3 regions of the Streptomyces sp. LARHCF249 genome follow, and region 2 is predicted to be linked to each of the others. Evidence: riboswitches for the same ligand, from Rfam matches in the RefSeq annotation. Region 2 holds a riboswitch; each other region holds the start of a gene.
What was found. Region 2 has a riboswitch for cyclic di-AMP ahead of ACIPUC_RS29000 (transglycosylase family protein). Riboswitches for the same ligand answer to the same signal wherever they lie in the genome.

Region 1 (10,459 bases), on a different contig from region 2:
GAAGGCTTCCAGCTGCTCGGACCGGACCAGCCCGGCCATCCGGAACGCCGGTGCCCGGCACCCCGCGGCCAGCAGCCCCTGAAGGGCGGCCACTTCCGCCTCGATCTGCTCCGTACGCCGCCGGGCCTCGGCCTCGCGGTACTGCCGGTCGGCGGCCCGCTGCTCCCGCCGCCGGCGCTCCGCCTCTCGCTGCTGGATCAGCTGCGTCTGCTGCATCCGGCGCTGGGCCTCCGCCCAGTCCCCGATCACTCCGCCCGAGCGACGACTCATCAGCTCTGTTCTCCCCGCCCCGCCCACCAGTGCCAAGAGGGAAAACACTAGTCGCCCTTGAGGCGGTACGTCCCCCCGTGGGGCGTACCGCCTCAAGGGCGGCTCCGTCCTACAGCGCGCCCCCGGCCAGCGCCGCCACGGACGCCGGCAGCGCGGCCCCGGAGCCGTCGCGGCGCGGGTCCACGGCCGGCAGCTCGGCCGGAGTGCCGTTCGCCGTCGCCGCCCGGACCGGCGCATTGCCCGCCCAGGCCAGCACCAGCACGTCCTCGCCCTTCAGGAACCGCTGGCAGCGCACACCGCCGGTGGCGCGGCCCTTGCGCGGGTACTGGTCGAAGGGGGTCAGCTTCCCGGACAGCACCGAGTCGTCCAGCGTCCCGTGCGAGCCCGCGACCGTGAACACCATCGCGTCCCGGCCCGGGTCGACGGCCGAGAAGTGGATCACCTTGGCGTTCTCGGAGAGCTTGATGCCCGCCATACCGCCCGCCGGACGGCCCTGCGGGCGCACCTGCGAGGCCGGGTAGCGCAGCAGCTGGGCGTCGTCGGTGAGGAAGACCAGGTCCTCCTCGCCCGTGCGCAGCTCGACCGCGCCGACGATCCGGTCGCCCTCCTTGAGGGTGATGACCTCCAGCTCGTCCTTGTTGGCCGGGTAGTCCGGCACGACGCGCTTGACCACGCCCTGCTCCGTGCCCAGGGCCAGGCCCTGCGAGGCCTCGTCCAGCGAGGTCAGGCAGATCACCTTCTCGTCCGCCTCCAGTCCGGAGAGGAACTCCGAGACCGGGGCGCCGCCCGCCAGGTTCGGCGCGGCGTGCGTGTCCGGCAGCTGCGGCAGGTCGATCACCGAGAGCCGCAGCAGGCGCCCGTACGAGGTGACCACGCCGACCTCGGCCCGGGCCGTCGCCGTGACCTGCGAGACGATCAGGTCGTGCTTGGCGCGGGCGCCGCCCTCCGGCTCGGGCAGCGCTTCGCCGGTCACGGTGCGCGCCAGCAGGCCCGTGGAGGACAGCAGCACGCGGCAGGGGTCGTCGGCGACCTCGAGCGGGACCGCGCCGACCGCCGTGCCCGCCGACTCCAGCAGGACCGTACGGCGCTCGGTGCCGAACTTCTTGGCGACCGCGGCCAGTTCCGTGGAGACCAGCTTGCGCAGCTCGGTGTCGGAGTCCAGGATCCCGGTCAGCTCGTCGATCTCGCCGGTCAGCCGGTCGCGCTCGGACTCCAGCTCGATCCGGTCGAAGCGGGTGAGCCGGCGCAGCGGCGTGTCCAGGATGTACTGGGTCTGGATCTCGCTCAGCGAGAAGTGCTCGATCAGCCGCTCCTTGGCCTGCGCGGAGTTGTCGCTGTCCCGGATGAGCCGGATGACCTCGTCGATGTCGAGGAGCGCCACCAGCAGGCCCTCGACCAGGTGCAGCCGGTCGCGGCGCTTGCCGCGGCGGAACTCGCTGCGCCGCCGGACGACCTCGAAGCGGTGGTCGAGGTAGACCTCCAGCAGCTCCTTGAGGCCGAGCGTGAGCGGCTGCCCGTCCACGAGGGCCACGTTGTTGATGCCGAAGGACTCCTCCATCGGCGTCAGCTTGTACAGCTGCTCGAGCACGGCCTCGGGGTGGAAGCCGTTCTTGATCTCGATGACCAGGCGCAGGCCGTGCGAGCGGTCGGTGAGGTCCTTGACGTCCGCGATGCCCTGGAGCTTCTTCGAGCCGACCAGGTCCTTGATCTTCGCGATGACCTTCTCGGGGCCGACCGTGAAGGGCAGTTCCGTGACGACGAGGCCCTTGCGGCGCGCCGTCACGTTCTCCACCGCCACCGTCGCGCGGATCTTGAAGGTGCCGCGACCGTTCTCGTACGCGTCCTTGATCCCCGAGAGCCCGACGATCCGGCCGCCCGTGGGCAGGTCCGGACCCGGGACGAAGCGCATCAGCGCCTCCAGGTCCGCCTGCGGGTAGCGGATCAGGTGGCGGGCGGCTGCGATGACCTCGCCGAGGTTGTGCGGGGGCATGTTGGTGGCCATGCCGACCGCGATCCCGGACGCGCCGTTGACCAGCAGGTTCGGGTAGGCGGCGGGCAGGGCGACCGGCTCCCGCTCCTGGCCGTCGTAGTTGGCGGTGAAGTCGACGGTGTCCTCGTCGATCGACTCCGTCATCAGCGACGTGGCGTCGGCCATCTTGCACTCGGTGTAACGCATCGCGGCAGGCGGGTCGTCGTTGCCGAGCGAACCGAAGTTGCCGTGGCCGTCGACCAGCGGCAGCCGCATCGAGAAGGGCTGGGCCATGCGCACGAGGGCGTCGTAGATCGACGCGTCGCCGTGCGGGTGGAGCTTGCCCATGACCTCGCCGACGACACGGGCGCACTTCACGTAGCCGCGGTCGGGGCGCAGACCCATCTCGTTCATCTGGTACACGATGCGGCGGTGCACCGGCTTCATGCCGTCGCGGGCATCGGGCAGGGCACGGGAGTAGATCACCGAGTACGCGTACTCGAGGAAGGAGCCCTGCATTTCGTCGACGACGTCGATGTCGAGGATCTTCTCCTCGAAATCCTCCGGCGGCGGGGTCTTCGTGCTGCGGCGGGCCATCGCTGCGCGGCTCCTTAACCAAGAATGGGTGTGCTGGGGGTCTGACGCGGACCATTGTGGCCCGAGGCACCGACAACCCGGACTCCGACCCCAGGGGGTGACCCGGGAACTTATCCGGTCGCCGACGCGCTTGCATACAGTGGCAGGTCTGACGGAAATCTCTGCATCGCGTATCGAAGGGACCACATGCCCATGGGTCACACGGCCACAGCCCAGGCCGGCTCCGGCGGCCTGACAGCGACCGAGCACCGGCTGGCCAACGGCCTGCGCGTGGTGCTCTCCGAGGACCACCTGACCCCGGTCGCCGCGGTCTGCCTCTGGTACGACGTCGGCTCGCGGCACGAAGTCAAGGGGCGTACCGGCCTGGCTCACCTCTTCGAGCACCTGATGTTCCAGGGCTCGGCGAACGTACCGGGCAACGGGCACTTCGAGCTGGTCCAGGGAGCCGGAGGCTCCCTCAACGGCACCACCAGCTTCGAGCGCACCAACTACTTCGAGACGATGCCGACCCACCAGCTGGAGCTCGCGCTGTGGCTGGAGGCGGACCGGATGGGCTCGCTGCTGGCAGCCCTGGACGACGAGTCCATGGAGAACCAGCGCGACGTCGTCAAGAACGAGCGCCGCCAGCGGTACGACAACGTCCCGTACGGCACCGCTTTCGAGAAGCTGACCGCCCTCGCCTACCCCGAGGGCCACCCGTACCACCACACGCCGATCGGCTCCATGGCCGATCTCGACGCCGCGTCCCTGGAGGACGCGCGCGCCTTCTTCCGTACGTACTACGCGCCCAACAACGCGGTGCTGTCGATCGTCGGCGACATCGACCCGGCGCGCACGCTCGCGTGGGTCGAGAAGTACTTCGGCACCATCCCGTCGCACGACGGCAAGCAGCCGCCCCGGGACGGTTCGCTGCCCGACGTCATCGGCCGCGAGCTGCGCGAGGAGGTCGTCGAGGAGGTCCCGGCGCGTGCGCTGATGGCCGCCTACCGGCTCCCGCACGACGGCACGCGCGAGTGCGACGCCGCCGACGTGGCGCTGACCGTCCTGGGCGGCGGCGAGTCCTCGCGGCTCCACAACCGCCTGGTACGCCGCGACCAGACGGCCGTCGCGGCCGGGTTCGGCATGCTGCGGCTGGCCGGGGCGCCCTCGCTGGGCTGGCTGGACGTCAAGACGTCCGGCGGGGTCGAGGTCCCCGACATCGAGGCGGCCGTGGACGAGGAGCTCGCGCGGTTCGCCGCCGAGGGCCCGACGGCCGAGGAGATGGAGCGCGCCCAGGCGCAGCTCGAGCGCGAGTGGCTGGACCGGCTGAGCACGGTCGCGGGCCGGGCCGACGAGCTGTGCCGCTTCGCGGTGCTCTTCGGTGACCCGCAGCTGGCCCTGACCGCCGTGCAGCGCGTCCTCGACGTGACCGCCGAGGAGGTGCAGGCCGTGGCCGCGGCCCGGCTGCGCCCGGACAACCGCGCGGTGCTGGTCTACGAGCCGCTGGCCGGCTCCGACGAGTCCGCCGGCAACGACGACGAGAACGAGGGGGCGGAGCAGTGAGCGACACCGCAGCCGTCACGATGACCTTCCACCCGCGCCCGCAGGCCGGGGAACCGCAGCCGTGGGCCTTCCCGGCCCCCGACCGCTCGGTGCTGTCCAACGGCCTGACCCTGCTGCGCTGCCACCGCCCGGGCCAGCAGGTCATCGCGGTCGAGGTCAACCTCGCCGCCCCGCTGGACGCCGAGCCCGAGGGCCTGGACGGCGTGGCGACCATCATGGCCCGCGCCCTGTCCGAGGGCACCGACAAGCACTCCGCCGAGGAGTTCGCGGCCGAGCTGGAGCGCTGCGGCGCCACCCTGGACGCGCACGCCGACCACCCGGGCCTGCGGGTCTCCCTGGAGGTTCCGGCATCCCGGCTGCCCAAGGCCCTCGGCCTGCTCGCCGAGGCCCTGCGCGCGCCGGCCTTCGCCGACGCAGAGGTCGACCGGCTGGTGCGCAACCGGCTCGACGAGATCCCGCACGAGCTGGCCAACCCGCAGCGCCGCGCCGCCAAGCAGCTCTCCCAGGAGCTCTTTCCGGCCAGCCTGCGCATGTCCCGCCCGCGCCAGGGCACCGAGGAGACGGTCGCCCGGATCGACTCCGTGGCCGTACGCGCCTTCTACGAGGCCCACGTGCGCCCCGCCACGGCCACCGCGGTGGTCGTCGGCGACCTGACCGGCATCGACCTGGACGCGGTCCTGGCCGAGACCCTGGGCACGTGGACGGGCAACACCGCCGAGCCGCTCCCGGTGCCGCCGGTGACCGCCGACGACACCGGCCGCGTGGTCATCGTGGACCGGCCCGGCGCCGTCCAGACGCAGCTGCTGATCGGCCGGATCGGGCCGGACCGGCACGACCGGGTCTGGGCGGCGCAGGTGCTCGGCACGTACTGCCTGGGCGGCACCCTGACGTCCCGCCTGGACAAGGTGCTGCGCGAGGAGAAGGGGTACACGTACGGCGTGCGCGCCTTCGGCCAGGTGCTGCGCTCCACCGCCGACGGCAGGGGCGCCTCCATGCTCGCCATCAGCGGCTCGGTGGACACCCCGAACACCGCCCCGGCGCTGGAGGACCTCTGGAAGGTCCTGCGCACCCTGGCGGAGGGCGGCCTGACCGAGACCGAACGGGACGTGGCGGTGCAGAACTTGGTGGGCGTGGCCCCGCTCAAGTTCGAGACGGCGGCCTCGGTCGCGGGCACCCTGGCCGACCAGGTCGAGCAGGAGCTTCCGGACGACTACCAGGCGCAGTTGTACGCACAGCTCGCCGAAACCGGCACCGTGGAGGCGACGTCGGCGGTCGTGGAGGCCTTCCCCGCGGACCGGCTGGTCACCGTCCTGGTGGGCGACGCGGCGCAGATCGAGGAGCCGGTGCGGGCCTTGGGGATCGGCCCCGTGAGCGTCGTCACCAACTGACGGCCGCCGCGCGGCCAACTGACCGCACGACAAGGGGCCCTGGCGGGCTTGTCCGCCAGGGCCCCTTTTGTCCGTTTAGTGGAGAGGTTGCTTTTATGTGGTGTGGCGTACGCAACAAAAGGGCGTGTCTGTTTGGCGATTGACTGATGATCCGCCTAGCGTCACCCGTGCTGTCCGTCAGTTGTACCCGCCGCATCCGCGGCACCGGACAGCGATCGCCGAGTCCCCGTCAGGCGCGAGCCTGGGGAGCCGGGGACCCACATCAGTCCCTGGGGTGAATCGGACCGCCTCGCAAGAGGAGGCCCGTAGGAGACCTTCCTGCTCCGAACCCGTCAGCTAACCCGGTAGGCGAGAGGGAAGGAAAGGATCAGCCCCTTCATGGCGTTTGGCAGTCGTGCCGCCGGTAAGCACCGTGGTTCCAGTCGTCTGAGCCGCAAGACCGCCGGCTACGCCGGCATAGCCGCCCTCGCCACCACTGGTGTCGTCGGCTCCCTCGCCGCCCCGGCCTTCGCCGCGGACAACGGCAACACCCACTCCGCCCCGGACAACGCGCTCGGCGCGGTCGTCGTCTCCGACGACCTCGCGGGTGACATCGAGGACCAGGCCGAGTCCCAGCGGCGTGCCGCCGAGCACGCCGCCGCCAAGGCCCAGGCCGAGGCGGACGCGAAGCAGCGGGCCGCCGAGGCCAAGCGCCTCGCCGAGGCCAAGGCGAAGGCCGAGCGCGAGGCCGCCGAGCGCGCCGCCCGCGAGGAGGAGCGCAAGCGCCTCAACACCTTCGTCTCCCCGCTCGACAGCTCGTACGTCAGCACGCAGTACAAGGCGGGCGGCGGCATGTGGTCCTCCGGCAGCCACACCGGCATCGACTTCCACGCCGCCTCCGGCACCTCCGTGCGCGCGGTGGGCGTCGGCGTCGTGGTCGAGGCCGGCTGGGGCGGCGCCTACGGCAACAACGTCGTGATCAAGCACAACGACGGTACGTACACCCAGTACGGCCACCTGTCCTCGCTGCGCGTCTCCGTCGGCCAGCAGGTCACCCCCGGCCAGCAGATCGGCCTCTCGGGCTCCACGGGCAACTCCAGCGGCCCGCACCTGCACTTCGAGGCCCGCACCGGCGCCGACTACGGCTCGGACATCGACCCGATCGCGTACCTGCGCTCGCACGGCGTCAGCCTCTGACCGCGCCCCACCGCTTCACCGAAGGCCCCGGCTCCCCGAGCCGGGGCCTTCGTGCTGCTGCGCCGGAAACATGTTTGTCATTTCCGGCCGCTCTCGGAAATTATCGTGTGTTGCAATAGAGTCGCAGCACGCGCAGGCACGGCTTGTATGTGTGCGGCCTGATGGCGTGGCAGTCGAAATCGGAAATAGCGGAGGTCCGGTCTTGCGTATTCCCGCGCACGCGGTATGCACAGCGATCCGCGACGACATCGTCTCCGGGGTCTTCGAGCCGGGCGGCAGGCTGACCGAGGAGGTACTGGCCCGCCGGTACGGGGTCTCGCGGGTCCCCGTGCGCGAGGCGCTGCGGACCCTGGAGTCCGAGGGGTTCGTGACCACGCGGCGCCACGCGGGCGCCTGTGTGGCCGAGCCGACCGAGCAGGAGGCCGCCGACCTCCTCGAGCTGCGGATGCTGCTGGAGCCCCTGGCGGCGGCCAGGGCGGCCCGGCGGCGTACCGAGGCCCACCTCAAGGTGCTGCGCGGGCTGGTCAGGCTGGGCCAGGAGCGGGCCAGGCGGGGCCAGGGCGAGGACCTGCGCTCCCTGGGCGGCTGGTTCCACGAGACCCTCGCGCAGGCCTCCGGGAGCCCGGGCCTGATCGCGCTGCTCACGCAGATGCGGCACAAGCTGGCGTGGATGTACGTGGTGGAGGCGCCGGCCCGGCCGGTGGACTCCTGGGCGGAGCACGGGGCGATCGTGGACGCGGTGGCGCGGGGGGACGCGGAGCGGGCGCGGGCGCTGGCGTCCCTCCACGCCGACCGGGCGGCGGGCGCGCACCGGCCGCGGGCGCGGGCGGCCGTGAGCACTTCGCAACCTGCCGTAAACATGTCGAGCGGCCGTCATTAACAGGGCGCGTATACAAAGGGACGGCAGGAGCGGTATTCGTGCGCCGCGGCTGCCGATTTTCGCAATCAGCTCGGCCCGGGTGGCCTGAATTCGGTGCGCCGAATTCCTGTGAGCCGAATTCCCCTGCGTACACGCGAAAGCCGCGGCGCCCCGGATGGCGGGGGCCGCGGCTTTCGCGTGCGGACCGTGCGGACCGTGTGGGTCGCTGCGGTGTACCGGTCGACGGAGGTGTCGAACCCGAAGGGTCAGACGGTCTCGGGGAGCTCCTCGAGCCCCTCGGCGACCAGCTTCGCGAGGCGGTCCAGCGCCACCTCGGCGCCGTCGGCGTCGGACGCGAGGACGATCTCCTCGCCGCCCTGGGCGCCCAGGCCCAGAACCGCCAGCATGGAAGCGGCGTTGACGGGGTCGCCACCGGCCTTGGCGATGGTCACCGGGACGCCGGAAGCGGTCGTCGCACGGACGAAGATCGAGGCGGGACGAGCGTGCAGGCCCTCGGCCCAGCCGACGTTGACGCGGCGCTCTGCCATGGTGATGCCCTTCAGGTTCTTACGGTTGTCTAGACCAGTCTCTCACGGCACCCGGAATGCTCCGACCGACCTTCGGCCCGGATCCTCCGCCGTTCGACCTTCCCCAGCTTGCATCGTTTTGCCCTAGTCTGCCTGATGCGCCGCGCGCACACTGCAGGGCGGTTTCCGGCCGTAAGGTAGGCCCATGACCACCGAGTCGGACCCCTCGTACCCGGCCCACTGGGAGGCGGACGTCGTCCTGCGCGACGGCGGCACCGCCCGGATCAGGCCCATCACCCCCGCCGACGCGGGCCGACTGGTCAGTTTCTACGAGCAGGTCTCGGACGAGTCGAAGTACTACCGCTTCTTCGCCCCCTACCCCCGGCTCTCCGACCGCGACGTGCACCGGTTCACGCACCACGACTACGTCGACCGGGTCGGCCTCGCGGCAACCATCGGCGGGGAGTTCATCGGCACCGTCCGCTACGACCGCATCGGCGCCGACGGCCGGCCCGCCGCCGGCCCCTCCGACGAGGCCGAGGTCGCCTTCCTCGTCCAGGACGCCCACCAGGGCCGCGGGGTGGCCTCGGCCCTCCTCGAACACATCGGCGCGGTGGCCCGGGAGCGGGGCATCCGCCGGTTCGCCGCCGAGGTGCTGCCCGCCAACACCAAAATGATCAAGGTGTTCACGGACGTCGGCTACCAGCAGAAGCGCAGCTTCGAGGACGGCTCCGTCCACCTCACCCTCGACCTCGAACCCACCGCCGAATCCCTCGCCGTCCAGCGCGCCCGCGAACAGCGCGCCGAGGCCCGCTCGGTACAGCGGCTGCTCACCCCCCGCTCCGTCGCGGTGATCGGCGTCAGCCGCTCCGGCGCGGGCGTGGGCGCCGCCGCGCTGCGCAACCTGCGCGACAGCGGCTTCCACGGCCACCTCTACGCCCTCAACGAGGAGGTCACGCGCGACCTGCTCGACGGCGTACGGGCCTACCGCACGATCGGGGCCATCGGCGCGCCCGTCGACCTCGCGGTGATCGCGGTTCCGGCGGACCGGGTCCCCGAGGTGGTGGCGGCCTGCGGCGACCACGGGGTGCAGGGGCTCGTGGTGCTGTCCGCCGGATACGGGGAGAGCGGCCCGGCCGGACTCGCCCGCCAGCGCGAACTCGTGCGCCAGGTGCGCTCGTACGGGATGCGGCTGATCGGCCCGAACGCCTACGGGGTGATCAACACCGCGCCGGAGGTGGAGCTCAACGCCTCGCTGACGCCCGCGCCGATGCCGACGCGGGGCCGGATAGGCCTGTTCACGCAGTCCGGGGCGATCGGCATCGCCCTGCTCTCCGCCCTGGTGCGCCGCGGGGAGGGGCTGTCCTCCTTCGTCTCCGCAGGCAACCGCGCCGACGTCTCCGGCAACGACATCCTCCAGTACTGGTACGACGACGAGGCGACCGACGTCGCCCTGATGTACCTCGAAACCCTCGGCAACCCGCGCAAGTTCACCCGCCTCGCCCGCCGGACGGCAGCCGTCAAGCCGGTGGTCGTCGCGAAGGGCGGCCGCCACACCCCCGCCGGACACGTGGTCCCGGGCACCCGGCTGCCGGACGCCACCGTTTCCGACCTGCTGCGGCAGGCGGGCGTGATCCGGGTCGACACGGTGACGGAGCTGGTGGACGTCGGGCTGCTGCTGGCCTCGCAGCCGCTGCCCGCCGGACCGCGCGTCGCGATCCTCGGGAACTCCGAGTCCCTCGGGGTCCTCACCTACGACGCCTGCCTGACCCAGGGACTGCGGCCGCTGCCGCCGATCGACCTGACCACCGCGGCCTCGCCCGAGGACTTCCGTACGGCGCTGGCCGCGGCGCTGGCCTCCGACGCCAACGACGCGGTCGTGGTGACCGCGATCCCGTGGGTGAACGAGCAGGCTCCGGAGGACGACCTGGCCGAAGCCCTGCGGGAGGCCGTGGCCGAGACCCCGGGCAAGCCCGTGGCGGTCGTGCACGTGGAGCTCGGCGAACTGGTCGAGGCTCTCTCCGCCGAGTTCAGCGGCATTCCCGCCGCGCCGGCGGCCGAGCCCGCCGCGGGAGACCGGATCCCGAGCTATCCCGCCGCCGAGCGGGCCGTCAGGGCCCTCGCCGAAGCC
Region 2 (10,459 bases):
CGGCCCTGGAGGCTCCTTTGCACCGTCGCACTGCGCTCTCCGTCTCCACCGCCCTGCTGCTGGCGGCCCCCCTGCTGTCCGCCTGCTCGGGGCAGGCGCGCCCCGGTACCGCGGCCGTGGTCGGCGGCGAACGGATCACCACCTCCGCCCTCCAGGCCCAGGTGAACGACGTGCGCGCCGCCCAGAACCGCACCGGGCAGGCCGCCGCCGAGCTCATCGCGAGCACACCCAACCTGGAGCGCCAGAAGCTCGACTCGATGCTCCAGAGCCACATCATCGACAGGATGGCCAAGACGGCCGGGATCTCCGTCTCCGCCAAGGAGATCGAGGACGAGCGCAAGGCGTACGTCGAGGAGAACCAGGGGGCCGAGCAGTTCGAGGCGCTGCTGCTGCAGAAGGGCGCCATGGCCCCCGGCCAGGTCGACCGCTTCCTCCGGGACCGGGTCCTGCTGACCAAGCTGACCGCCAAGTACGGCAACGGGAAGCTGGAGGAGCCCGCCCGGACCGCCGCGAAGGCCCTGCGCATCGAGGTCAACCCGCGCTACGGGTCCTTCGACGTCCAGCAGATCAAGCTGGGCGCCGGGGAGACGCCCTGGATCACCCAGCGGACCCGGCCCGAGCAGGCACCCGCCGGAGCCTGACGCCCGCCCGCGGAGGTAGGTTCGGAGGGTGACCGACCACGACCACCCCGAGTCCACCACGGCCGAGCCCACCGGCCGCATCGTCCTGCTGACCACCAGCCACCGGGTCGCCCCCGGCGTGCTGTCCTGGCCCGCGTGGCAGACCCTGCACGCCGCGGAGCGGGTGCTGTGCGCCGACCCCGGCCACCCGCAGCTCCCGTACCTGCGGGAGGCGGGCGTCGAGGTCGTCCACGAGAGGCCGGACGCGCAGGAGCTGGTCGGGGCCTGCGCCGGCGGCGGCACGGTCGTGGTCCTCCTGAGCGGCGAGGGCGACCAGCGGCTCACCGACGGACTGGCCAGGCTCGCGGGCTCGGGCCGGGTCGCCATGCCCGACCTGGAGCTGCTGCCCGGTTCGTACGACCTGCCGGGCGCCCGCCTGCTCGACCTGGTCCAGGTGATGGACCGGGTCCGGCGCGAGTGCCCGTGGACCTCCCGGCAGACCCACCGGGGCCTGGCCAAGTACGCGATCGAGGAGGCGTACGAACTGGTCGAGGCCATCGAGGACGGGGACCGGGAGGAGCTGCGCGAGGAGCTCGGGGACGTCCTGCTCCAGGTGGTGTTCCACGCCCGGATCGCGGAGGACCACGAGGTGCCGGACGAGGCGTTCTCCATCGACGACGTGGCCGCGACCCTCGTCGAGAAGCTGATCCACCGGCACCCGCACGTCTTCGGCGACGAGAAGGCCGAGACCCCGGAGGACGTCAGTGCCCACTGGCAGCGCACCAAGGCGGTCGAGAAGCGCCGGGAATCCGTCACGGACGGGATTCCGCTGGGCCAGCCGGGGCTCGCGCTCGCGGCCAAGCTCGCCGGGCGGGTCCGTACGGGCGGTGTGGCCGTGGAGCTGCCCCCCGGTGAGGGCATCGGGTACGAGCTGCTGGAGCTGGCGGCGCGCGCCGAGGCGGCGGGGATCGACCCCGAGACCGCGCTGCGCGCGGCGGCCCGCGTCTACCGGGACGCGATCCGGGCCGCCGAGGGCGTCGGCGAGTAGCCCCCAGCAGCAGTACTGAACCCGTCAGCCCCTCGGCGATCGGCCCGAGGGGTTGTGCCAGTGCGGCGCGGGGCGGTTCAGGAACCACTCCCCGAAGCCCAGCGGGCGGCCGTTCGGGCCGTGCCCCTTGCCGGCGGCCGGTACGGAGTCGTGGAAGATCCGGCCGGGGTGGGCGCCCAGCTCCTCCAGGAGGAAGGCGGTCTCCTCGATGAACAGCGGCGGTCCGCTGAGGTAGACGTCCTGGTCGGGCCACAGGCCCCGGTTGCCGAGCGCGGTGGCCAGCCGGTCGGTGGCCTGGTTGCGGTGCTGCCCGGGGGCCGGCGTGATGTAGGTGACGGCGAGCCAGGGGCAGGCGGCGGCGTACTCGTCGATGAGCGCGCGGTCGTAGAGGTACGCGGCGTCCCGCGCGACCACGAAGAGCCGTACGTCCTGATCGGGAGGGTGCTCCGCGAGGTCCTCCAGGATGGCCCGGACCGGCGCCCAGCCGGTCCCGGCGGCGATCAGGCTGGCCGGGCGGTCCGCGTGGCGGAAGGTCAGCTGCCCGCCCGCCGCACCGAGCCGCAGCGTCTCGCCCGGCTGCACGTCGCGGACCAGGGCGGTGCTCAGCCGCCCCCGCTCGATCCGGCTGACGTGCAGGTCCAGGGTGCCGTCGGGGCGGGGGGCGTTGCCGACGGAGTACGTGCGCCAGGTCGTCGGGACCCGCTCGCTGCTCACGCTCGTGTACTGGCCGGGCAGATAGGGGAAGGGGGCGTGCGGCCTCAGGGTCAGCACGCCGATGTCCTGCCCGTACTGGAGGTGGCGTACGACCTCCGCGTCCCACCAGGGCGGGTCCTCGCTCGAGGCGGCGCCGGCCAGCATCGCGTCGGCGATCACCTGGTACGCCTCGGCCCAGGCCTTCTCCACCTGCGGGGTCCAGGCCTCGCCGGAGGTCTCGGCGAGGGCGGCGAGCAGGCTGGTGCCCACGGCCGCGTAGTGCTCGGGCCCGGCCCGGAACTTGCGGTGGTCGCGGCCCAGGTCGCGGAGATAGGGGACGAGGCTGTCGTTCTCCAGGTGGGCGATCACGTGGGTGAGCGCGGCGAAGAGCCGGTCCCGCTGCCGCTCCATGTCCTCGAAGGAGGCCGGGAAGAGCTCACGGACGTTGGGGTTGTGCCAGAAGAGGTGGGAGTAGAAGAACTTGACCGCGTGCTCGGCCCGTCTCTCCACCACCGCGAAACTGCTTTTCAAGATCCTCACATCCACAAAACCGAAAGTAGGAGTGTCGGGGAAGTCGAGGTCAAGTGACAGCGGATCTACGGACAGCCGCGACGAAGCACCCATATCGGATGGGGTCCGGGAGTCGGGATACGGTCATCGGGTGCACGAGCAGATCCCCGCAGCCTCCGCAGACACCCCCTCGGCCTCCCCTTCCCCCACGGGACCGACCCTGTTCGACTGGGAGTTCGCGACCGATCCCTATCCGGCCTACGCCTGGCTGCGCGAGCACTCCCCGGTGCACCGCACCAAGCTCCCCAGCGGGGTCGAGGCCTGGCTGGTCACCCGGTACGCCGACGCCCGCCAGGCCCTCGCCGACCAGCGGCTCAGCAAGAATCCGGCGCACCACGCCGAGCCCGCGCACGCCAAGGGCAAGACCGGGATCCCGGGGGAGCGCAAGGCGGAGCTGATGACGCACCTGCTCAACATCGACCCGCCGGACCACACCCGGCTGCGGCGGCTGGTGTCGAAGGCGTTCACCCCGCGCAGGGTCGCCGAGTTCACACCGCGGGTGCAGGAGCTGACCGACCACCTCATCGACCAGTTCGCGGCGAAGGGGGAGGCGGACCTCATCCACGAGTTCGCCTTCCCGCTCCCCATCTACGCCATCTGCGAGATGCTCGGCGTACCGCGCGAGGACCAGGACGACTTCCGCGACTGGGCCGGGATGATGATCCGCCACGGCGGCGGTCCGCGCGGCGGGGTCGCCCGTTCCGTGAAGCAGATGCGGACGTATCTCGGGGAACTCATCCACCGCAAGCGGGATGATCTGGGCAATGACCTCATTTCCGATCTGATCCGGGCGAGTGACCACGGCGACCATCTGACGGAGGCCGAGGCCACGGCCATGGCTTTCATCCTGCTTTTCGCCGGTTTCGAAACCACCGTCAACCTCATCGGCAACGGCGTCCACTCCCTCTTCATGAACCCCGGCGAACGCGAGCGCCTCCAGGCCTCCCTCGCGGCCGGCGAGAGCGGCCTGCTGGAGACCGGCGTCGAGGAACTGCTGCGCTACGACGGCCCGGTGGAGCTGGCCACCTGGCGGTTCGCCACCGAGCCGCTGACCCTCGGCGGGCAGTCGGTCGCGGCCGGGGATCCGGTCCTGGTCGTCCTCGCGGCCGCCGACCGCGACCCCGGGCGGTTCGCCGAGCCGGACACCCTCGACCTCTCCCGGGCCGACAACCAGCACCTCGGGTACGGCCACGGCATCCACTACTGCCTGGGTGCTCCGCTCGCGCGACTTGAAGGACAGACCGCGCTTGCGACTTTGCTCACGCGTCTGCCAGATCTGGAACTCGCTGTTCCGCCCGAGGAGCTGCGCTGGCGCGGCGGACTGATCATGCGTGGCCTGCGCACCCTTCCCGTGCGCTTCACACCCCGAAACATCTGAAGGGCAACTGACCGGAAGTCAGTTGCCGACCGGAGTTGTGACAACCGTTCGAAGGCCGCTAGGTTCTGCCGTTATCCAGCCGTTATGCGAAAGGTGCAGCCTCATGCGTTCCGGGAACGGCCGCCACAGACGCCCCCGTCAGGTGCCCGCGATAGTCGTCACTGCCGGAGTCACCGGCTCCGCGCTGGCCCTGCCGCTGCTCGCCGCCACCGGCGCGAGTGCGGCCGACACGTCCACGTGGGACAAGGTCGCCGAGTGCGAGAGCGGTGGCGCCTGGAGCGCCAACTTCGGCAGCGGACAGTACGGCGGCCTGCAGTTCACCCAGGAGCAGTGGAAGAACGCGGGTGGCCTCGACTTCGCCGAGCGGGCCGACCTGGCGAGCCGTTCCCAGCAGATCGCCGTGGCCGAGCGCGTACTGGCCTCCCAGGGCCCGCAGGCCTGGCCGCTGTGCGCGGCTTCGGCCGGGCTGGACGGGCAGGGCGCCGCAGCCGCGGTCGACCCGGGCCTGCCCGGCGGCTCCGTGACCCCGACCGCGCCCTCCCGCCCGGACGACACCGTGCCCACCACCGGGCCCGGCAAGCCGTCCACGGACTTCGGCGCTCCGACGCACCCCGCGCCGAGCCCCTCCGGCACCCCGTCGTTCACGCTCCCCGACAGCCCGCTCGCGCCCTCCCTCGGACTGCCCGTCATGCCCTCGCCGGACGACCCCTCCACGGCTCCGGCCCCGGTGGACCCGACCGCGCCGACCACCCCCGTCAGCCCGGGTGAGACCACGGCGCCGCCGGTCGCCCCGCCGGCCACCCCGGGCCAGCCCCCCGTGACCCCGGGCGCCCCCGTGACCCCGGCAGACCCGACGGCGCCGGCGACTCCGGGTGTCCCGGACGCCTCGGCCGACCCCACCGCACCCACCGCACCGGCCGCACCGGCCCCCGAGGGCAGCGGCAAGCACCGCGGTGCGCCGGCCGCCGAGGCGCCGACCGCACCTGATGCCGCGTCGGAGCCCACGTACACCGTCAAGGAGGGCGACAGCCTGATCGCCATCGCGGACGCCAAGGGACTCGAGGGCGGCTGGAACGCGCTCTACGCGGCCAATGAGCAGGTCATCGGCAAGGATGCCAATCTGATCAAGCCCGGCCAGAACCTGGATCTAACTGCCGAATAAGGGCAGTTCGGGCGGCCGGAAAGAGTTGATTGTCCGTTTTCTGTAAGTGAGACATGTGTCTCTTCCGGTCAACTGGCGTGTCCCGCCCGGGGGCTTCCGCGAACCCCGTCCTCACCTGCGCAAATACCCGTACGAAGGGCGCAAGTAGGGGCTGTTTCTCCCCGATGGGGCTCGTTGAACATCGGGGAGGGACCTGTCTACCTTCTGAGTCGCCCGCCACCGCGGGCTCCTTCGACCGCATCGCCGAATCCTGCCGGCGGACGGGGGGAACAGTCGTCGCGTCAAGCGCCGAAGGCAGGAGCGGGGGAACCAAGGTAGGTGCCGGGAGCGGCCGTTGAGAGACGGTCACGCCACCGGCTAGGGGTTAAGACGTGCGCTAGGTCGCACGGCCGGGCAACTCACTCGCCCGAACCCGACAGCTCACCTCGTAGGCGTCGGTGAGGAGAATCTCCATGCTGCTTTCCGGCAAGGGCAAGCACCGCCGCGCCTCCAAGGCCGCCCGCATCGTCACGCTCGCCGGTGTCGCCGGTGTCGCCGTCGCCGCCCCCCTGATGGCCGCGGGCACCGCCAGCGCCGCCACCGCGTCCGAGTGGGACAAGGTCGCGCAGTGCGAGTCCGGCGGCAACTGGGCCATCAACACGGGCAACGGCTACTACGGCGGCCTGCAGTTCTCGTCCTCCACCTGGGCCGCGTTCGGCGGCAAGACGTACGCCGCGCAGGCCAACCAGGCCTCGAAGGCCCAGCAGATAGCCGTCGCGGAGAAGGTCCTCAAGGGCCAGGGCAAGGGCGCCTGGCCGCACTGCGGCAAGGGTCTGTCGAACTCCTCCTACACCGGCGGCGGCTCGACCGAGACCGCCCCGAAGCAGGAGAAGAAGACCGAGCCCAAGAAGACCCAGCCGAAGAAGGCCGAGCCGAAGAAGGAGACGAAGCGCTCCGAGGCTCCGACCACCCGTTCCGAGCGCTCCGAGGCCCCGGCCCCGAAGACCGGCAACGGCTCGTACGAGGTCAAGTCCGGTGACACCCTGGGCACCATCGCCGAGGCCAACGGCGTCCAGGGCGGCTGGCAGAAGCTGTTCGAGCTGAACAAGGACATCGTCTCGGACGCCGACCTGATCTTCCCGGGTCAGAAGCTGAAGCTCAGCTGAACACTGCGGCAATAGCCGCGGCAGCGCGCACCACGCGTAACAGCCCCACCGCCCGGCGCGTATCCCCCCACGCGCCGGGCGGTGGCGTGTGCGCCGGCAGAACGGCGATGACCAACAGCCGTATGTCCTGGAAGAGGGGTATTCGGGCCCTTTTTCGTCCCAGGGGCCGGGCGGTCGGCCGATCGAGAGCCCCGAGCCGGTTAGGCTCTAGTCGGCAAGGCCATCCCACGGCCTGATGCCACCGCACACCCAGCGTCACATCCCAGAAGGAGATGCTCGTGCCGTCCATCGACGTCGTCGTAGCCCGGGAAATCCTGGACTCCCGAGGCAACCCCACGGTCGAGGTCGAGGTGGGCCTCGACGATGGCAGCACCGGCCGTGCTGCAGTTCCGTCCGGCGCCTCCACCGGTGCATTCGAGGCCATCGAGCTCCGTGACGGTGACCCCGACCGTTACTTCGGCAAGGGTGTCGAGAAGGCCGTCCTCGCCGTCATCGAGCAGATCGGCCCGGAGCTCGTCGGCTACGACGCCACCGAGCAGCGCCTGATCGACCAGGCCATGTTCGACCTGGACGCCACCGACAACAAGGGCTCGCTCGGCGCCAACGCCATCCTCGGCGTCTCCCTCGCCGTCGCGCACGCCGCGTCCGAGGCCTCGGACCTCCCGCTCTTCCGCTACCTCGGCGGCCCGAACGCGCACCTGCTGCCCGTTCCGATGATGAACATCCTCAACGGCGGGTCGCACGCCGACTCCAACGTGGACATCCAGGAGTTCATGATCGCCCCGATCGGCGCGGAGTCCTTCTCCGAGGCGCTGCGCTGGGGTGCCGAGGTCTACCACACCCTCAAGAAGGTCCTGCACACCAAGGGCCTCTCCACCGGGCTGGGCGACGAGGGCGGCTTCGCCCCGAACCTGGAGTCCAACCGCGCCGCGCTCGACCTCATCGTCGAGGCCATCAAGCAGGCCGGCTACACCCCGGGCAAGGACATCGCGCTCGCGCTCGACGTCGCCGCGTCCGAGTTCTACAAGGACGGCAAGTACGAGTTCGAGGGCCAGTCCCGCTCGGCCGCCGAGATGACCGAGTACTACGAGGAGCTCGTCTCCGCGTACCCGATGGTCTCCATCGAGGACCCGCTGTACGAGGACGACTGGGCCGGCTGGAAGACCCTCACCGACAAGCTGGGCTCCAAGGTCCAGATCGTCGGCGACGACCTCTTCGTCACCAACCCGGAGCGCCTGGCCCGCGGCATCGAGGAGGGCTCCGCGAACGCCCTGCTCGTGAAGGTGAACCAGATCGGTTCGCTGACCGAGACCCTCGACGCCGTCGAGATGGCCCAGCGCAACGGCTTCAAGTGCATGATGTCGCACCGCTCCGGCGAGACCGAGGACGTCACCATCGCCGACCTCGCGGTCGCCGTGAACTGCGGTCAGATCAAGACCGGCGCCCCGGCCCGCTCGGACCGTGTCGCCAAGTACAACCAGCTGCTGCGCATCGAGGAGATCCTCGACGACGCCGCGGTGTACGCGGGCCGCAGCGCCTTCCCGCGCTTCAAGGGCTAATCACGCTCTTGCCTCCGTACGTCCCCGCACTCGGTCCCGTACCGTGTGCGGGGACGTATTGCGTAGTGCGTGCACAGGGGAGGCGGACCAATGGCCGGGAACCGGGATCGGTTCTCCACCTTCTCCACCGCGACCAGGCTCAAGCAGCTCGGCGAGCGGACCGCCGCCCATGTCTACCGCTCGCAGTCGCGCCGCCAGGTCCGCCGCAGCCGGCTGACCGGCCGGGCCGCGCTCCTGGTGCTCGTCCTCTGTACCCTGGTCGTCGCCCTCGCGTATCCGATGCGCCAGTACGTCTCCCAGCGTTCGGAGATCGCGGAGCAGCAGCGGGCCGCGGCCGCCGCGCGGGAGCGCCTGGAGCGGCTCCGCGACGAGAAGGCCCGCTGGCAGGACGACGCCTATGCGGAGCAGCAGGCGCGCAAGCACCTGCACTTCCTGCGCCCGGGGGAGATCGGCTACATCATGACCGACCCCGGGGCCCAGGCGGCGGCCGAGCGGCACCGGACCGGCCGGGCCGGCTCCGACCGCCCCTGGTACTCCAACGTCTGGGACGGCGTCGACAAGGCCGACCGCCCGGGCGACTGACCCACACTCCAAGCACACCGAAACGAAGAGACCTACTCCAGGCATGCAGACGCCCCCGCCCCAGACCGACCGGACCGAGCCGACCGACGCGGACATCGAGGCGTTCGAGCAGCAGCTCGGCCGCCCGCCGCGCGGGCTGCGCGCCATCGCCCACCGCTGCCCCTGCGGCCAGCCGGACGTGGTGGAGACCGCGCCGCGGCTCCCCGACGGCACCCCCTTCCCGACGCTGTACTACCTGACGTGCCCGCGCGCGGCCTCCGCGATCGGCACGCTCGAGGCCAACGGCGTGATGAAGGAGATGCAGGCCCGGCTCGCCGAGGACCCCGAGCTCGCCGCCGCCTACCAGGCCGCGCACGAGGACTACATCCGGCGCCGCGACGCCATCGAGGTGCTCCAGGGCTTCCCCAGCGCCGGCGGGATGCCGGACCGGGTGAAGTGCCTGCACGTGCTCGTCGGCCACTCGCTGGCCGCGGGCCCGGGCGTGAACCCGTTCGGCGACGAGGCCCTCGCCATGCTGCCGGAGTGGTGGGCCAAGGGCGCCTGCGTCACCCCGTGCGCGGAGAAGAAGGAAGAGTCGCTGTGACCCGGGTCGCGGCCGTCGACTGCGGTACGAACTCCATCCGCCTCCTGGTCGCGGACTGCGACCCCTCCACCGGCGACCTGGTCGAGCTGGACCGGCGGATGACCATCGTCCGGCTCGGCCAGGGCGTGGACAGGACCGGGCGGCTGGCCCCGGAGGCGCTGGAGCGCACCTTCGCGGCCTGCCGCGAGTACGCGGAGGTCATCAAGGAGCTGGGCGCGGAGAAGGTCCGCTTCGTGGCGACCTCGGCCTCCCGGGACGCGGAGAACCGCGCCGACTTCGTCCAGGGCGTCCTGGACATCCTGGGCGTCGAGCCCGAGGTGATCTCCGGGGACCGGGAGGCGGAGTTCTCCTTCACCGGCGCCACCAAGGAGCTGACCGCCCACGAGCACCTGGAGCGGCCGTTCCTGGTGGTGGACATCGGCGGCGGCTCGACCGAGTTCGTGGTCGGCGGGGAGCACGTGCGGGCGGCCCGTTCCGTGGACGTGGGCTGCGTGCGGATGACCGAGCGCCACCTCGTCGTGGACGGGGTCGTCAGCGACCCGCCGACCGAGGCCCAGGTGGCGGCCGTACGGGCCGACATCGAGGCGGCGCTGGACCTGGCCGCCGAGACGGTCCCGCTGGCCGAGGCCCGCACCCTGGTGGGCCTGGCCGGCTCGGTGACCACGATCGCGGCGATCGCGCTCGGGCTGCCCGAGTACCGCTCGGAGGTCATCCACCACTCCCGGATCTCCTACGAGCAGGTCCGCGAGATCACCGGCCGCATGCTGACGTCGACCCACGCCGAGCGCGCGGCGATCCCCGTGATGCACCCGGGCCGGGTGGACGTGATCGGCGCCGGCGCCCTGGTCCTCCTGGCGATCATGGAGCGCATCGGCGCCTCGGAGGTCGTCGTCTCGGAACACGACATCCTCGACGGCATCGCCTGGTCCGTGGCCTGAACGGCGGGCGGGCGAGGGGCTGTAGGGGCCTGCGGAGGGTCCTGAAACGGCCTGGGAGGGGTCCCGGGTCCCGTGATCCACACGAAGTTCGTGAAGTTCTTCACAAGGAAAAGGGGCCTGATGGGCCAACGGAAGGGTCTTTCGGACCCTTCCCGAGGCCCTCGGGCCCTTTTTCGTGGCC
Region 3 (10,459 bases), on a different contig from region 2:
GACGCCCGGGTGCCCAACCCCGCCAAGCGGCCCGCCCCGCTCGTCAGTTGGGACGGCGCCTTCCAGCGGATGGACAAGGCCCTGCACGTCTACCGGCGGTTCGCCCCGCGCCGGCTGCGCAAGGCCGCCATGGCCGCCGCATCCCGCTGGATCGTCGAACGCCAGGAGAACGACGGCTGCTGGGGCGGCATCCAGCCGCCCGCCGTGTACTCGGTCATCGCCCTGCACCTGCTCGGCTACGACCTCGGGCACCCGGTGATGCGCGCCGGACTGGAATCCCTCGACCGGTTCGCGGTGTGGCGCGAGGACGGCGCCCGGATGATCGAGGCCTGCCAGTCCCCGGTCTGGGACACCTGCCTCGCCGCGATCGCCCTGGCCGACGCGGGCCTGCGCCCCGATCACCCGGCGCTGGTCAAGGCGGCCGACTGGATGCTCGGCGAGGAGATCGCACGCTCCGGGGACTGGGCGGTACGGCGGCCCGGACTCGCCCCCGGCGGCTGGGCGTTCGAGTTCCACAACGACACCTACCCCGACATCGACGACACCGCCGAGGTCGTCCTCGCGCTGCGCCGCATCAGGCACCCCGACCCGGCCCGGGTCGAGGCGGCCATCGCCCGCGGGGTGTCCTGGAACCTGGGCATGCAGTCGAAGAACGGCGCGTGGGGCGCCTTCGACGCCGACAACACCAGCCCCTTTCCGAACCGGCTGCCCTTCTGCGACTTCGGCGAGGTCATCGACCCGCCCTCGGCCGACGTCACCGCCCACGTGGTGGAGATGCTCGCCTTCGAGGGCAAGGCGGGTGATGCGCGGACCCGGCGCGGCATCGCCTGGCTGCTCGCGGAACAGGAGCCCGACGGAGCCTGGTTCGGCCGCTGGGGCACCAACTACGTCTACGGCACCGGGTCGGTGGTTCCGGCCCTCACCGCCGCCGGCATCGCTCCGGCGCATCCCGCGATCCGGCGGGCCGTGCGCTGGCTGGAATCCGTACAGAACGAGGACGGCGGCTGGGGCGAGGACCAGCGCTCCTACAAGGACCGGTCATGGGCCGGAAGGGGCGCCTCCACCGCCTCGCAGACGGCGTGGGCGCTGATGGCCCTGCTGTCGGCGGGCGAGCGGGACGGCAAGGCCGTCGAGCGGGGCATCGCCTATCTGGTGCGGACCCAGGAGGCGGACGGCTCCTGGGACGAGCCCTACTTCACGGGTACCGGCTTCCCCTGGGACTTCTCCATCAACTACCACCTGTACCGGCAGGTGTTCCCGCTCACCGCACTCGGCCGCTACCTGCACGGGGAACCGTTCGCGCCCGCCGGGGCATCCTGATGTCCGCCGCCCGGGGGGACAGAGCGGCGCACCCCGTCCCGCTGCTGGTGGCCTGCGCACTGCGCATCGAGCAGACCGCGCTGCGCAGCGCGGGTCGCGGGGACCACGCCCTGCTCCGGACCGGCATGGGCCCGCGCGCCGCCGAGCGGTCCGTCGGCCGGGCGCTGGAGCGGCCGGGCATGGAGCGGGCGGCCGTCCTCGCGACCGGATTCTGCGCGGGGCTGGTTCCCGGCATGCACCCGGGCGACCTGGTGGTCGCCGAGGAGACCCGGGACCCGCACGGGGTGGTCGTCTGTACCGGGACCCTCCTGCTCGCCGAGGCACTGGCCCGGGCCGCCCCCGGCCGGACCGTACACACCGGCGTACTGACCGGATCCGACCACGTCGTCCGCGGCCAGGAGCGTGCGCAGCTGCGCGCCACCGGCGCCGTCGCGGTCGACATGGAGTCCGCGGCCACCCTGTGGGCCGCCACCCGCGGCGAGGGCCGCTCCTCGCAGGACGGACGCCCGGTTGCGGCCGTCCGGGTGATCGTGGACGCTCCGGAGCATGAGCTCGTCCGTATCGGCACGGTCCGCGGTGGAATATCGGCCTTCCGCGTACTGCGTGCCGTACTGCCCGCGTTTTATGACTGGCACCGTTCTTTGCTGCTCCCCAGGAGGTGAGCCAGATGGCCATGCCGCTGCGCCAGACCATCAGGGTCGGGACGTATTTGCTCGAACAGAAGCTCCGCAAGCGTGAGAAGTTCCCGCTGATCGTCGAGCTGGAACCGCTTTACGCCTGCAACCTGGCCTGTGAGGGGTGCGGAAAGATCCAGCATCCGGCCGGGGTGCTCAAGCAGCGCATGCCCGTCGCCCAGGCGGTCGGCGCCGTGCTGGAGTCGGGCGCGCCCATGGTGTCCATCGCGGGCGGTGAGCCCTTGATGCACCCGCAGATCGACGAGATCGTGCGCCAGTTGGTAGCGAAGCGGAAGTATGTATTCCTCTGCACCAACGCGATGCTGCTGCGCAAGAAGATCGAGAAGTTCACCCCGTCCCCGTATTTCGCCTTCGCCGTGCACATCGACGGACTGCGCGAACGGCACGACGAGTCGGTGGCCAAGGAAGGCGTCTTCGACGAGGCCGTCGCGGCCATCAAGGAGGCGAAGAGGCGCGGGTTCCGGGTGACCACCAACTCCACCTTCTTCAACACCGACACCCCGCAGACGATCATCGAGGTGCTCAACTACCTCAATGACGACCTCCAGGTGGACGAGATGATGATCTCGCCCGCCTACGCCTACGAAAAGGCCCCTGACCAGGAGCATTTCCTGGGCGTCGAACAGACCCGGGAACTCTTCAGGAAGGCCTTCGCGGGCGGCAACCGCAGGCGCTGGCGGCTCAACCACTCGCCGCTCTTCCTGGACTTCCTGGAAGGAAAGGCCGATTTCCCCTGCACGGCCTGGGCCATTCCGAATTACTCCCTCTTCGGCTGGCAGCGCCCCTGCTACCTGATGAGCGACGGCTACGTGCCGACGTACCGGGAACTGATCAACGACACCGACTGGAGCAAGTACGGCCGCGGCAAGGACCCGCGCTGCGCGAACTGCATGGCGCACTGCGGTTACGAGCCCACCGCCGTCCTCGCCACCATGGGCTCCCTCAAGGAGTCCCTGCGGGCGGCCCGGGAGACGATCGGCGGGAACCGGGAGTCCTCGCGAGGACCGGCGTGACAGCGCAGCCACGGGACGGGGGCGGCCGGGGCAAGGGCTTCGACCTCGGCGCCCTGCTGGCCGAGCGCGGCGGGGAGCGGTACGAGCTGCACGCCAGGCACCTCAACCACCAACTGCCGCGGATGCTGCACACCATCGGCTTCGACAAGGTCTACGAGCGGGCCGAGGGAGCCCATTTCTGGGACGCCGAGGGCAACGACTACCTCGACATGCTGGCCGGGTTCGGCGTCATGGGCCTGGGCCGGCACCACCCGGTGGTCCGCCGCGCCCTGCACGACGTCCTGGACGCCCAGCTCGCCGACCTCACCCGCTTCGACTGCCAGCCGCTGCCCGGGCTGCTGGCCGAGAAGCTGCTCTCGTACAGCCCGCACCTGGACCGCGTCTTCTTCGGCAACAGCGGCACCGAGGCGGTGGAGACGGCCCTGAAGTTCGCCCGGTACGCCACCGGACGGCCCAGGATCCTCTACTGCGACCACGCCTTCCACGGGCTCACGGCCGGCTCGCTCTCGGTGAACGGGGAGGACGGCTTCCGGGACGGCTTCGCACCGCTGCTGCCCGACACGAAGATCCCCCTCGGGGATCTGGGCGCCCTGGAGCGGGAACTCCGCAAGGGGGACGTGGCGGCCTTCGTCGTCGAGCCGATCCAGGGCAAGGGGGTGCTCGCCGCCCCGCCCGGGTTCCTGCCCGCCGCGCAGGAACTGCTGCGCCGCCACAAGGCGCTGCTGATCGCGGACGAGGTGCAGACCGGCCTGGGACGGACCGGGGACTTCTACGCGTACCAGCATGAGCCGGGCGTGGAGCCGGACCTGGTGTGCGTGGCCAAGGCGCTCTCGGGCGGCTACGTGCCGGTCGGCGCGACCCTGGGCAAGGACTGGATCTTCAGACGGGTCTACTCGTCCATGGACCGGGTCCTCGTGCACTCCGCGAGCTTCGGCTCCAACGCCCAGGCGATGGCGGCCGGGCTGGCCGTGCTGTCGGTCATGGAGGACGAGGAGGTCGTCGCCAATGCCCGGGCCACGGGCGATCTGCTGCGCGGGCGGCTCGCGGCCCTGGTGGACGAGTACGAGCTGCTGCACGAGGTGCGCGGGCGCGGGCTGATGATCGGCATCGAGTTCGGCCGGCCGTCCTCGCTGGGGCTGCGCAGCCGGTGGGCCGTGCTCCAGGCGGCCCGCAAGGGGCTCTTCGCGCAGATGGTCGTGGTGCCGCTGCTGCAGAAGCACCGGATCCTCACCCAGGTGTCCGGAGACCACCTGGAAGTGATCAAGCTCATCCCGCCGCTGATCGTGGACGAGCGGGACGTCGACCGGTTCGTCGGCGCCTTCCGCGAGGTCATGGACGAGGCGCACGGCGGCTCGGGGCTGATGTGGGAGTTCGGCAGGACCCTGGTGAAGCAGGCCGTCGGCAACCGGTGACGGCCTGCCGGGTCACTGCGGCACCAAGCGGTCTCTGGGAAGCGGGCGCGGAGACGTGCCCCGCTTCCCGGGGACCGCTCGGCCTCAGTCGAGCAGCTGCCCGCGCAGGCGGTCGAGGGCCTGGGGGGTGAGCCCGAGGCCCTGCGCCAGGTAGCGGTCCACTCCGCCCCAGGCCTCGTCGATGGTGTCGAAGGCCGCGGTCAGGTACTCGGCGCGGGCGTCGAAGAGCGGGGCGAGGAGCTCCATCACCTCGGGGGAGCGGGCCTCCTGCGCCTGGCTGCTGCGGCGCACCCGGTAGCGGCGGTGCGGGGCGTTCGACTCCAGGTAGTCCACCACGATCGCCTCGCGCTCGACGCCCAGCGCCAGCAGGACGACGGCGATCGACAGGCCCGCCCGGTCCTTGCCGGCCGCGCAGTGCAGCAGGGCGGGGACGCTGTCCTCGGCGAGGGCGTGCACCAGCCGGCTGTGCTCGGCGGTGCGGTGCCGGATGATCGTGCGGTACGACTGCGACATCCGGGCCGCGGCCTTGCCGTCGCCCAGGATCGAGCGGAGCTGGTCGAGGCCGCCGTCGCGGACCAACTTCCAGAACTCCCGGCCGTCGGCCGGGTCCGAGAGCGGGATGTTGACGTTCCGCACGCCGGGCAGTTCGACGTCCGGCCCCTCCAGGGCGTGGTCGGCGCCGTTGCGGAAGTCGAAGACGGTGTGGAGCCCGAGTGATGCGAGGAACTCTGCATCGGTTTCGGTGGCATGTGCCAGATGTCCGCTTCGGAACAGTCGTCCCGGCCTGACCTGTCGTCCGTCAGAAGTCGGCAATCCGCCCACATCGCGGAAATTGCGCACTCCGGACAGTTCCGGCTCCTGTATCCGCTGGGTCAAAGGAACTCCTCCGGTTCGTGGTGGGACATCTGTCCGAATTGAGCTGGTTGGCTCCAACTTGCCATATCCGGCGGCGAGATCGGACGCGGCCCCGTGAGCCAGATCATACGGTGACCGTGAGTGCCTGATCGCGAAAGCCGAATGGCCCGGCCGGGGCGGTTGTTGACGGCGTGGAATGGACAGAGGGTGACCGGAATTCCGTCGGACCCTCATCCCGGTGATTCCTTTGGGGAATTCATGGCTTGTTCCCTACGGCCTGACTCGATTACCTTCGCGATCGATCCGGGTGGACCGCCTAATCCTGCCGCCTCCCGGAAACCGCACCCGACTATTCACGCGCGCGGCAGGAGCGGGGGAACCAGGTAAGCCGCTGTTCCGGATCTTTCCTCCGGAACGGCTAGGGGTGAAGTCGTATATGTTCCGTTCATGTACGGCCGGACATCTCCAGTCCGAACCCGACAGCTCACCTCGCAGGCGACGGAGAGGAATTCGCCATGCCTGCAAAGGGTAAGCACCGCCGTCCCAAGTCCCGTTCGCTTTCCCGTGGTCTCGCCGTCGCCGGCACCGGTGGTGCGGCTCTCGCGCTGCCCCTGATGGGTGCCGCCGGCGCCGGCGCGGCCACCGCTCCGGCCGCCGCTCCGGCCACGGCCCCCGCCGTGGCCCCGCAGCTCCCGCTCTCGCTCCAGGCCGCTCCCGCCGCCGTGGAGGCCGCGCCGACCGTGTACACGGTCGTGCCCGGCGACTACCTCTCCAAGATCGCCGCGGAGCGCCACCTCGACGGCGGCTGGGAGCGGCTGTACGCCGACAACCGCGAGGCCGTCGGCACCAACCCCTCCCTGATCCACCCGGGCCTGAAGCTGACCCTCGGCGCGAAGGCCAAGGCGGCCCCGGCCCCCGCCCCGGCTCCGGCTCCGGCCGAGCGGTCCTCGACCGGTTCTCCCTCCGCCGGCGAGGGCTCCTCCGGCGAACAGGACGCCCCGGCCCCCGCCCCGCAGCCGAAGCAGAAGCCGCAGAGCAGCGGCTCCTCCACCGAGGCGAAGGCTCCCAGCGGCGCCGGATTCGTGGCCCCGGTCAGCGGTGGGATCTCCACCCAGTACAAGGTCGCGGGCGCCATGTGGTCCTCGGGTTACCACACCGGCGTCGACTTCATCGCCAGCTCCGGCACCACGGTCAAGGCCGTCGGCGCGGGCACCGTGGTCTCGGCCGGCTGGGCCGGCGCGTACGGCAACGAGGTCATCGTCAGGCACGCGGACGGCAACTACTCGCAGTACGCCCACCTCTCCTCGCTGTCGGTCTCGGTGGGCCAGAGCGTCACCGCCGGCCAGCGCCTCGGCCTCTCCGGCTCCACCGGCAACTCCACCGGCCCGCACCTCCACTTCGAGATCCGCACGACCCAGTCCTACGGCTCGGACATCAGCCCGGTGAACTACCTCCGCTCGAAGGGCGTCACCATCTGACGGCAGCCGCCGTCGGAGCGCGAACACACGTCAGGCCGGGGCCCGAGGGGGGTCCCGGCCTGGCGTGTACTTATTCCTTATCCCTCGCGTGGTATAGATCACGGTCCGTCAACCCCTGCTTACGTTGGCGTAGGTCGTGTGCGCGGGTGAAGGATGTCGCTTTGTGGCAGCGACGACGACGACACTCAAGACCATCGGCTCGTACGCGGCGATCGGGGACAGCTTCACCGAGGGCGTGGGGGACCCGGGACCCGGGGATTCTTATCTCGGCTGGGCGGACCGGCTCGCCGTGCTCCTGGCCGACCAGCGTGACGAACACGACTTCCGGTACGCGAACCTGGCCGTGCGCGGCCGGCTCCTCGACCAGATCGTGGCCGAGCAGGTCCCGCGGGCCAAGGAGCTCGCCCCGGACCTCGTGACCTTCTGCGCGGGGGGCAACGACATCATCCGGCCCGGCACCGACCCCGACGACGTGGCGGAGCGGTTCGAGGCCGCCGTCGCCGACCTCACCGGGGCCGTCGGCCTGGTCATGATCACCACCGGCTTCGACACCCGGGGCGTGCCCGTCCTCAAGCACCTCCGCGGCAAGGTGGCGACGTACAGCGCGCACGTGCGCGCCATCGCCGACCGCTACGACTGCCCGGTGCTCGACCTCTGGTCGCTGAAGTCCGTACAGGACCGGCGGGCCTGGGACGCCGACCGGCTGCACCTGTCGCCCGAGGGGCACACGCGGGTGGCGCTGCGCGCGGCGCAGGTGCTCGGACTGGAGGTGCCCGCCGACCCCGACCAGCCGTGGCCCCCGCAGCGGCCGCGCGGCTCGGTGGACGTGACCCGGGACAACATCCAGTGGGCCCGCGAGCACCTGGTGCCCTGGATCGGGCGGCGGCTGCGCGGAGAGTCCTCCGGCGACCACGTCGAGGCGAAGCGGCCGGACCTGCTGCCGCTGTAACGGGCGCCGCAGAGGGGGGACGAGGGCCGCAAGCGGAATCCTTGGGGGCATGTGCGCGTTGGGAAGGTCGTAGACCGACGACCGTCCCGACCCCATCCTCCCAGGAGGCGCCTTGACCGGCTCCCGTCCCCCGCGTCCCCTGCGTCCGCGGCTGCGTGCCCTGCGGCCCGAAGCCTTCGGCGCGGACCCGTCCGGCAAGCGGCTGGAGCGGATCCACCGCTCGCCGAACTTCGCCGACGGCGTCTTCCAGAACCCGCTCGGGGCCCGGACCAGGCCCTCGGGGTCGATGGCGGAGTTCGCCAAGATCTACTTCCACCGGGAGCAGCGGGTGCGGCGCACCCCCGGCGCGCCGATCCCCGTGTACCCGACGACCCTCGCGGAGCTGGCCAAGCCGCCCGCGAGCGGACTGCGGATCACCTGGATGGGGCACTCCAGCGTGCTGGCGGAGATCGACGGGCGACGCGTGCTGTTCGATCCGGTGTGGGGCGAGCGGTGCTCGCCCTTCCCGTTCGCCGGGCCCAAGCGGCTGCACCCCGTACCCGTGCCGCTGGCCTCGCTGGGCCCGGTCGACGTCGTGGTGATCTCGCACGACCACTACGACCACCTCGACCTGCCGACGATCAAGCAGCTGGCCGGTACGGACACGGTGTTCGCCGTCCCGCTGGGCGTCGGTGCGCACCTGGAGCGCTGGGGCGTGCCGGCCGACCGGCTGCGCGAGCTGGACTGGAACGAGAGCACCAAGATCGCCGGGCTCTCGCTCACCGCGACGCCCGCCCGGCACTTCTGCGGCCGCGGGCTGCGCAACCAGCAGCACACCCTGTGGGCCTCCTGGGTGGTCGCCGGGGACGAGCACCGCATCTACCACAGCGGGGACACCGGCTACTTCCCCGGATTCAAGGAGATCGGCGCCGAGCACGGGCCCTTCGACGCCACGATGATCCAGATCGGCGCGTACTCGGAGTACTGGCCCGACATCCACATGACGCCCGAAGAGGGCATGCGCGCCCACCTCGACCTCCAGGGCGGCACGCCGCACGGCACGATGCTGCCGATCCACTGGGGCACCTTCAACCTGGCCCCCCACCCGTGGGACGAGCCGGGCGAGGGAACCCTCACCGCTGCGGCGGGCGCCGGAGCCGCGATCGCCCTGCCGATCCCGGGCCAGCCCTTCGAGCCGGGCGCCGCCGGCCTTCCGGACCAGCCGTGGTGGCGGCCGTTCGTGGTGGGCGGCCACGCCGCGGCCGAAGTGTCCGTCGCGGCGGTGACCGCCGGCCGGGCGGCGGGCGTGATCCGCGAGGAGCCGGAGGCCGTCGGCTCCTGACGGCCGGTCGGCCGGACGGACGGCCGCCTGCCGCCGGGCGGGCCCGCAGCCCGGGGGCCGGGCGGCCGCGGCGGGTCCGGGGCAGGGGGCGGCGCCCCGGCTCTCGGGGGCGCGCGGTCGGCGGGGCATTCGCCGGAAGGCGACCCGGGAGATTCGGGCGGCTGTACGAGCGCTCCACCGGGAGCGGGAAGCACCCCCGGGAACTTCGCCAACTGGGCGTCCGGGGCGGGACGGTGCGGTCTAGCGTGGGTATCCGGTGATCAACACCGGGCCCCGGGATCGCTGGGGGCCGGGCCCCACGTACCGAGGACGCCGATGTCCGGACTCCGCGCCGCCCGCCACGCCCCGTCGAGACACGCCGTCACCGGGCCGGGTCGGCAGATACGCCCCCAGCTGGTCCGCGCCGCCGTCCTGCCCACGCTCGCCGCCGGGCTCAGCGGCGCCGCCGCGGTCATCTTCACCCTCCAGCTCGGCGGAGGAGCCGGGGACCGGGACGCCCGGCTCTGGCCGGTGCTCACCGGCTGCGCCCTGCTCGTCCTCGGGGCCCTCGCCGCGGCGCTGCTCGGCGCGCAGCGCGCCGCCAAGGCCGTACGGGACCGGTGCGAGGCGCTGCGCCGCTCCAGCGTGCGCGGCCGCCAGGAGCTGCGCGGCGTCGCCGACCGGCTGGAGCGCGGCGAGGCTCCGCCCCGTCCGGTGCGGGGCGGCCCGACCGGGCCGCCGGCCGGCGTCGACCCGGCGGTGGTGGACGAGTTCTGGCTGCTGTCGCAAGAGCTGCGCGGGGCCCGTGAACAGGCCCACGCGACGCTCGTACGGCTTGCGGGACCGGCCGCTCCGTCCGACAGCGAGCGGAAGGTCGAGGTCTTCGTCAACCTCGCGCGCCGTCTGCAGTCCCTCGTCCACCGCGAGATCTCGCTGCTGGACGAGCTGGAGGACACGGTCGAGGACCCGGACCTGCTCAAGGAGCTCTTCCACGTCGACCACCTCGCGACCCGTATCCGCCGCCACGCGGAGAACCTCGCCGTGCTCGGCGGCGCGGCCTCGCGGCGCCAGTGGACGCGGCCGATCGACCTGAGCGAGGTGCTCCGCTCCTCGGTCGCGGAGGTCGAGCAGTACACGCGGGTCAAGGTCGTGCCGCCGGCGGGCGGCAGCGTGCGCGGCCATGCCGTCGCCGATGTGGTGCACCTGCTGGCCGAACTGGTCGAGAACGCCACGGTGTTCTCCGCCCCCGACACGGATGTGGTGCTGCGCGCCGAACGGGTCACCGCCGGGATCGCGGTCGAGGTGGAGGACCGCGGGCTGGGCATGCCGGCGGAGGAACAGCACCGGATGAACGCCCTGCTGGGCGACCCCGACCAGATCAGCGTCCGGAACCTGCTCGCGGACGGGCGGATCGGGCTGTTCGTCGTGTCGGCGCTG

Region 1: another riboswitch for cyclic di-AMP. It lies ahead of ACIPUC_RS35435 (M23 family metallopeptidase); the one in region 2 lies ahead of ACIPUC_RS29000 (transglycosylase family protein).
Region 3: another riboswitch for cyclic di-AMP. It lies ahead of ACIPUC_RS17045 (M23 family metallopeptidase); the one in region 2 lies ahead of ACIPUC_RS29000 (transglycosylase family protein).

The regions. Positions count from the first base shown of each region.
Region 1 is NZ_JBIXJQ010000020.1:33,218-43,676, reverse strand. It holds gene ACIPUC_RS35455 (restriction endonuclease) at 1-270, opposite strand, end outside; gene ACIPUC_RS35450 (DNA gyrase/topoisomerase IV subunit A) at 380-2,836, opposite strand; gene ACIPUC_RS35445 (M16 family metallopeptidase) at 3,023-4,378, shown strand; gene ACIPUC_RS35440 (M16 family metallopeptidase) at 4,399-5,766, shown strand; cyclic di-AMP (ydaO/yuaA leader) riboswitch at 5,973-6,132, shown strand; gene ACIPUC_RS35435 (M23 family metallopeptidase) at 6,145-6,942, shown strand; gene ACIPUC_RS35430 (GntR family transcriptional regulator) at 7,145-7,822, shown strand; gene ACIPUC_RS35425 (HPr family phosphocarrier protein) at 8,068-8,349, opposite strand; gene ACIPUC_RS35420 (bifunctional acetate--CoA ligase family protein/GNAT family N-acetyltransferase) at 8,534-10,459, shown strand, end outside.
Region 2 is NZ_JBIXJQ010000011.1:190,162-200,620, forward strand. It holds gene ACIPUC_RS28975 (SurA N-terminal domain-containing protein) at 18-641, shown strand; gene ACIPUC_RS28980 (nucleoside triphosphate pyrophosphohydrolase) at 670-1,668, shown strand; gene ACIPUC_RS28985 (globin domain-containing protein) at 1,693-2,901, opposite strand; gene ACIPUC_RS28990 (cytochrome P450 family protein) at 3,023-4,309, shown strand; gene ACIPUC_RS28995 (transglycosylase family protein) at 4,413-5,471, shown strand; cyclic di-AMP (ydaO/yuaA leader) riboswitch at 5,748-5,920, shown strand; gene ACIPUC_RS29000 (transglycosylase family protein) at 5,924-6,616, shown strand; gene eno (phosphopyruvate hydratase) at 6,889-8,175, shown strand; gene ACIPUC_RS29010 (FtsB family cell division protein) at 8,266-8,757, shown strand; gene ACIPUC_RS29015 (DUF501 domain-containing protein) at 8,801-9,340, shown strand; gene ACIPUC_RS29020 (Ppx/GppA phosphatase family protein) at 9,337-10,278, shown strand.
Region 3 is NZ_JBIXJQ010000005.1:467,427-477,885, forward strand. It holds gene shc (squalene--hopene cyclase) at 1-1,320, shown strand, start outside; gene ACIPUC_RS17025 (phosphorylase family protein) at 1,320-1,982, shown strand; gene hpnH (adenosyl-hopene transferase HpnH) at 1,988-3,028, shown strand; gene ACIPUC_RS17035 (aspartate aminotransferase family protein) at 3,025-4,440, shown strand; gene ACIPUC_RS17040 (tyrosine-protein phosphatase) at 4,525-5,316, opposite strand; cyclic di-AMP (ydaO/yuaA leader) riboswitch at 5,632-5,808, shown strand; gene ACIPUC_RS17045 (M23 family metallopeptidase) at 5,811-6,773, shown strand; gene ACIPUC_RS17050 (SGNH/GDSL hydrolase family protein) at 6,937-7,722, shown strand; gene ACIPUC_RS17055 (MBL fold metallo-hydrolase) at 7,835-9,043, shown strand; gene ACIPUC_RS17060 (ATP-binding protein) at 9,359-10,459, shown strand, end outside.